Regions from separate parts of the Kushneria sp. Sum13 genome, predicted to be linked through region 1. Evidence: predicted binding sites of a transcription regulator. Region 1 holds the regulator's gene; each other region holds the start of a gene.
What was found. Region 1 encodes sigma-54, which starts transcription at its own class of promoters, with help from an activator protein. Its sites were predicted from a motif close to TGGCACNNNNNTTGCTNT; they were not measured.

Region 1 (2,199 bases):
GATGGCAACATAAAGGTCTTCCTGCTCGGCCTGAGCATGAAGTTCGGCACCTGCGGCATGTAGCGTGGCCGCGGCCTGCTGGCGCTCCTTTTCGACGGACAGCGTCACCTGAACATTGGTGATGTTGTCATAGTGACGTTCCAGCTTGGCAAGCTTTTGGTTGACGTGCTCGCGCAGTGCATCGGTCAGTTCGACGTGGTGCCCGGTAATGTTTACCTGCATGGCATGCTCCCTGGATCGAAACGGATAACCGGTAGTCCGTATGGACTGCCGGACCTGCAAGCCTCTCCGGCTACTATCAGATTGTAACGCTTTTCCCGTCAGCGCAAACCCTGAATCATGTTGTTATGTTTCACGAATGCTTTCCGGCGGCCTGGTATCACAATGGCTCATGCCAGACGTTTACGCTCGCTGGAAGAGGGAATGCCCATGGCCTCACGATACTTTGCCACGGTGCGCCTGGCCACCATGATGCCGTTGTCGGCCAGAAGCTGCACCAGCCGGGCATCGGAGAGCGGGCGTCGCGGCGCTTCATCGCCGATGAATTTGCGGATTCGGGCGCGAATGGCCGTGCTGGCATGGGCGTCACCTTCCTGGCCGACGTGGCTTGAGAAGAAATACTTGAGCTCCACGATGCCGCGAGGCGTATGGATATACTTGCGCGTGGTGACCCGGGAAATGGTGGATTCATGCATGTCCACGGCCTGGGCAATGTCGGCCAGAATCATGGGTTTGAGCGCCTCGTCCCCGTGCTCGATGAAGCCTGCCTGACGCGTCATGATCTCCTGCCCTACCCGCAAGAGGGTATCATTGCGACTCGACAGGCTCTTGAGCAGCCAGCGTGCTTCCTGAAGATGCTGCTTGAGAAAGGTGTTTTCCTCGCTTTTATCGGCACGGCGCACCAGTGCCGCATAGTCGGGCTGGATGCGAAGCCTTGGCAGGGACTCCTGATTGAGCTCGACCTGCCAACCCTGTCGCCCGTGGTAGCGCAGTACCAGATCGGGAATGACAAGGTGCTGATCTACCGATTCAAACGCCTGGCCCGGGCGCGGGTTAAGCGAGCGAATGGTGTGGATCACCTGATCAAGCGCTTCATCATCAAGGCTCAGACGTCGCTTGAGAAGACGCCGGTCGTTTTGCCCCAGCGGTTCGAGAAACTGACGGATCATGCGGCGTGTCTGGGCAAGCCAGGGGACATCCTCCGGCAGCTGGTCAAGCTGCAGCAGCAGGCATTCGCGCAGGTCGCGCGCAAAGACTCCGATCGGTTCACACTGCTGAAGTCGCGACAACATGCGTTCCAGCTCGGCCTGACGCAGATCACCCAGGCCCTGCTGTCGAAGGCCCTTGCCAAGGTCCTCAAGTCCCGCGCCCAGATAGCCACTGGGTTCGAGAGCATCCAGCAGGGTATCGGTGATCAGGTGCTCGCGCGGGTCCATATCCATCAGCAGAATCTGTGCACGAAGATGTGACGCCAGATCGACGGCCAAGGCGTTGTGCTCGATGTTGAAGCTGTCATCGCTACCGAGGCCAGCAGTGCTGCTGCCGTTGGTATAGAGATCCTCCCAGCGGGCATCCAGCGGCAATTCCTCGGGGATATCGCTGGACCATTCGTCCTGAGACAGCGGCGTTTCCGGCTGCTCAATGGTGTGCTCTTCCTCGGTGTCCAGCAGCGGGTTGCTCTCCAGTGCCATCTGGAGTTCCTGCTGTAAATCAAGCGTGGACAGCTGCAGCAGGTGGATGGCCTGCTGCAGTTGAGGCGTCATGGTGAGATGCGTGCCAGTGCGCAGCTGTAAGGCGGGTTTCATCATGTTCGCAAGGCCCGGTCGCCAACGTTTGATGTCACGCTATCCAGTCCGCAACGACCTTGCAAGTGCTGAAGGTGCTACAAGCAGCAATTATCATGCCATTTGCCAACAACCCATCGGGATTAAAGGCGAAATTCGTGACCCAAGTAGACGTCGCGCACATGCTGATTGTTCAGGACAGCGTTGGCATCTCCTTCGGCAATGATCAGGCCGCTGCCGACGATATAGGCGTTATCACAGATATCCAGCGTTTCACGCACGTTGTGGTCGGTAATCAATACACCGATACCACGGGTACGCAGCTGGCGGATAATGCCCTTGATCTCGCCGACCGAAATGGGATCGACGCCGGCAAAGGGTTCATCGAGCAGAATAAAGGCCGGTTCGATGGCCA
Region 2 (2,199 bases), 1.5 Mb from region 1:
AACAACCTTTCAAAGGCCATGGCCCTGACGCCGCGCATCGAAGCCGGCACGGTCTGGGTCAATACCCACGTGACCCTCGACCCGGCCATGCCGTTTGGCGGCTTCAAGATGTCCGGGCTTGGCAAGGAGTTCGGCCCGGAAGCGGTCAATGCCTACACCGAACTCAAGTCGGTCTGTATCGCCTACTAGGTCAGGTAATCGGCCTCTCGATCATCGAGAGGCCGGTATGTTGGGAGGGATCGGTTTGCGTGGCGGGTGCGCCTATGCGGCGTGCTCAAGCCGTGTACGGCGATACTCCCGCGGCGAACTTGCAAACTCGCGCTTGAAGGAGCGGCTGAAATGCGCCGAGTCGGTAAAGCCCCACTTGTAGGCAATCTGGGTGATCGAGCGCCGACTCAGAATCGGACTGCCCAGTTCTTCGGCACAGCGGGCCAGCCGGCGGCGCTGTACGTAGCGACACACCGTCTCGCCATGCTGTTCGAACAGGCGATAAAGCTGTCGAACCGACATGTGAAAGGCGGACGCCAGACGTTCCGGTCGGATGTCGTCCTCATGCAGATGCTGGTCGATAAACTGCTGAACGCAGATGAACAGCGTGCCATCGGCCTGTTCCAGAAAGGCAGGCGACAGCGCCTGATGCTGGTAGATGGCCGGCAGCAGCGCCGACAGTGACTCCGATATCCCCCGCTCTTTTTCTTCGGCCGCCGCCAGCGGCTCGGTGACCATTCGATTGACGACCAGCTGCAGGATCTGGCTGCTGGCACAGCCTGCCGTGATCTTCATGAAGGGAATCGCAACATTGCCGAAGCGCTCGGCCACCTCCCTGCGCGACAGATGCAGCGAGTCGTGCTCGATAAGGCCATGAGGAATGATGTCGCATGCCCTGATGGAGTCCATCAGCACCATTTCGCCCGGGCGCAGCGTGATGTGGGTGCCATCCTGCACCAGCGTGGCGTGGCCCTGCTTTTGAACGATCAGAAAACAGTAGCGGTCTTCATCGCAGCGCTGGGCATGGCTGCTGGTAATCTTTTCGGCATTCGTGACGATATTGGCAATATCGATGCCACCGTTGCAGCGTTTTGAGACACTGCCCTGAAAGCTTCGGCGGTCTCGGGGAATGGAGTCGAAAGGGCCACATGTTTGCCTTACGGCGCCAAGCCAGACATCGAACGGCAGTGAGGTTGCATTCGTGGTTAGCATTGGGTCACCATATTCATTAACATTTTAATGGTTAGAAGGACTCTAAAGAAAAAACCGCTTTGTCACCACCATCCATTGGTCAAGCATGCCCGGTCTGACCGGGGGCTTGTGTCATATTGCAAAAGACGTGCCATGACCGCGGGCAGTGCGCCCGAAGGAGTCATTGATGACCATCACCCTGCATCACTGTCTTGATGCCGATGAACACGCCCAGCGGCTGGAAGGCTGGCAGCAGGAGTCCAGCCAGATCGAGGCGGGTGTTTTCTCCGGCGAGATCGTGGATGTCTCAAGCAGGGAGGTGCGCCTTTTTCGGGAAAGTGCCAATCTGGGACTGTCCCAGCGGATGCATTTTCCCGAGTCCCAGTGGCATCTGGTCACGCCCATTCGCTGGTCCAGCGGCACCCTCTACGGGGCCGACACCGTAACCGTTCTGCCGCGCTGCGAGCAGTTCTGGAGCGTGGCGCCTTCAAATTATGACCTGCTGGTGGTCTCCATCGACCGAAGCCGTCATGAGTGGCTGGGCCGCAATGACCATCGGCTGCGACGTCTTGAGGTGTCCTCGACGCTTTTACACCAGGTGCGCGGGCAGTGGCAGCTGATGACCGACTACCTGCGAACGCGCCCTGCCCATGAACCGATGTCCGGTGCCCTGCAGCAGTCACTGATGCGCCAGCTCGAAGACAGCATTGAGCTGCTGCTTGGCAGCGGTGCGCTATTGGGGGCGCCGGATGCCAGCAACTATCGCACCCGACGCTACATCGTTGATCGATGCCACGCGCTGACCCGCAGCAGCCCGGACGACCCGCCCTCGCTGATGGCGCTGTGTCATCAGCTGAAAATTTCCAGACGCACCCTTCAGTACAGCTTTCAGACCGAGGTCGGCCAGTCACCGGTGACCTATCTGCGCGCGCTGCGGCTCAACGCCGTGCGGCGCAGCCTGTTTCAAAACCCGGCTCAGGCGCTGGCAGACGCCGCCGCCGCGCAGGGGTTTTTCCACCA
Region 3 (2,199 bases), 830 kb from region 1:
TGGTCATCAATGATCTGGTGCGCCGACCGGTCGATGGCGGTGATGCGTCGGCCGCAGTGCAGCGTGATGTTGTGCGCCTCGAACCACTCGCGCGTGCGTAACGTCATCTCGTGTTTGTCGATCTCGCCGGCCAGCAGGGGCGAGAGCAGGATGCGGTTGTAGGCCGGTGTATGTTCATCACCGAACACATGAATCTCTGCCGGGCGCTCGGGCCGGCTGACAAGTCGCTCCAGCAGGCGCTGAGTGGCCATGCCATTACCGATAATCAACACCCGTCTGGTGGCGAAGGCCTGTGTGCTTGTGGCGAAGGCCTGTGCGGTGTCGTGATCTCTGGTCATGCTCGACCTCCCGGCGTGATGGATTGTCGATGGCGCAGTTGATGCCTGTACAAAAAGCGATATGCCTGTCGTGTTAAAAGGCGGGCACGCACGGCTCGCCCTGCAGGTGATCAAGCGAACGCCGTGCCAGAAGCGCGGGAGCCCTTTGATTTCAATCCTTTTCAGGGGCATATGCGCCCACAGGCAGCACGCAGCGACAAAAGTCTTACCAACCGGGTGCCATTAGAGTGCAGCGCGATATCCGCCTGGCCATCTTTTGGTGCACGGGTCACGAAAGGTGAAGACATGTTGAATGCCAGCCGCCTGCTGTCGCGGCAAAACCCGTCTCATGGCCCGGATATTGCTGATTCAGGCTATCAATAGTGGTCGCGCCCTTTTTTGATGGAGGTCAGATTTTGCTGCATTGACCTCGACCAAAGTCGATAGCTGGCGTGGTGTGGAAGCGTTGACAGGCGTCGTCGAGGCGGTCAGGTAGATCGGGGCGTCGCCTGCCGAAAAGGAGTGTCTGATGCAAACGAACACCACCTGCCCCTACTGCGGGGTCGGCTGTGGCGTAGTGGCCGAGCACGATACAACACGCTGTGACACGCTCGTGAGTGTGACGGGAGATCCATCACATCCGGCCAATCAGGGCAGACTTTGCGTCAAGGGCTCGGCGCTGGCGGAAACACTGGGTCATGACGGGCGGCTCACACATCCTCGCATCGACGGTCTTGAGGTCAGCTGGGAAAGGGCGCTTGATGAGGTCGGCGCCCGGCTTGGAAGGGTTCGACAGCAGCACGGCAGTGGTGCCATTGCAGGCTATCTTTCAGGGCAGCTTTTGACCGAGGACTATTACCTCGCCAACAAGTTCTTCAAGGGCTTTGTCGGCACCCCGCACGTGGATACCAATTCCCGACTGTGCATGGCCTCGGCCGTGGCGGGCTACAAGCGCGCCCTCGGGGCAGACGCCGTGCCCTGTTGCTATGAGGATCTGGAAGAGGCGGAGCTGGTGGTACTGACCGGCAGCAATCTGGCCTGGAATCATCCGGTGCTCTATCAGCGCCTGCGCACGGCCAAACGCCGCAATCCCCTGATGAGAATTGTGGTGATTGATCCGCGGGTGACCGACACCTGCGAGATTGCCGACCTGTATCTGCCGATCGCGTCGGGCAGCGATATTGCGCTGTTTAACGGCCTTTTGAGCTATATGGCCGGCAAGGGAAGGCTCGATCACGACTTTATCGAGCGCCACACCGAAGGGTTTGATGAAGCCCTTGCCGCTGCGCAGCTTGAAGCGCCGGATATCGAGACCGCCGCTGATCTGTGCGGCGTTGATGCCGAGCGGCTGGAGACTTTCTACTACTGGTTTGCCAGTCAGCTACACGTGGTGACGCTCTACTCGCAGGGTATCAATCAGTCGAGCAGCGGCACCGACCGGGTCAACGCGATCATCAACTGTCATCTGGCCGGCGGCAGTATCGGCCTGCCGGGGGCGGGGCCCTTCTCGATTACCGGACAGCCCAATGCCATGGGCGGGCGTGAAGTCGGCGGGCTGGCCAACCAGCTGGCGGCGCACATGGATTACCACACGCCCGGCGCGCTGGATCGCGTTACCCGCTTCTGGACCACCCCGGGACTTGTGCCCACGCTGCCCGAAGGGCCGGGACACAAGGCGCTGGCGCTGGTCGAGGCGATCGAGCGCGGCGAGATTCAGGCGCTGTGGATCATGGCCACCAATCCGCTGGTCAGCCTGCCGGATGCCAATCGGGTCCGCGCTGCGTTAAAGAAGTGCTCGCTGGTGATTGTCTCCGAATGCATGGCCCACAACGACACCCTGGAGCACGCCGATATTCTCCTGCCGGCCAGCGGCTGGGCAGAA

Region 2: the regulator sigma-54 is predicted to act here: its motif matches at 1,316-1,333, upstream of feaR (transcriptional regulator FeaR).
Region 3: the regulator sigma-54 is predicted to act here: its motif matches at 668-685, upstream of ACUN8C_RS10280 (nitrate reductase).

The regions. Positions count from the first base shown of each region.
Region 1 is NZ_CP199847.1:1,363,551-1,365,749, forward strand. It holds gene hpf (ribosome hibernation-promoting factor, HPF/YfiA family) at 1-222, opposite strand, end outside; gene ACUN8C_RS06395 (RNA polymerase factor sigma-54) at 390-1,808, opposite strand; gene lptB (LPS export ABC transporter ATP-binding protein) at 1,928-2,199, opposite strand, start outside.
Region 2 is NZ_CP199847.1:3,546,292-3,548,490, reverse strand. It holds gene ACUN8C_RS16430 (aldehyde dehydrogenase family protein) at 1-189, shown strand, start outside; gene feaR (transcriptional regulator FeaR) at 262-1,200, opposite strand; gene ACUN8C_RS16420 (helix-turn-helix domain-containing protein) at 1,367-2,199, shown strand, end outside.
Region 3 is NZ_CP199847.1:2,193,753-2,195,951, reverse strand. It holds gene ACUN8C_RS10285 (NAD(P)/FAD-dependent oxidoreductase) at 1-338, opposite strand, end outside; gene ACUN8C_RS10280 (nitrate reductase) at 847-2,199, shown strand, end outside.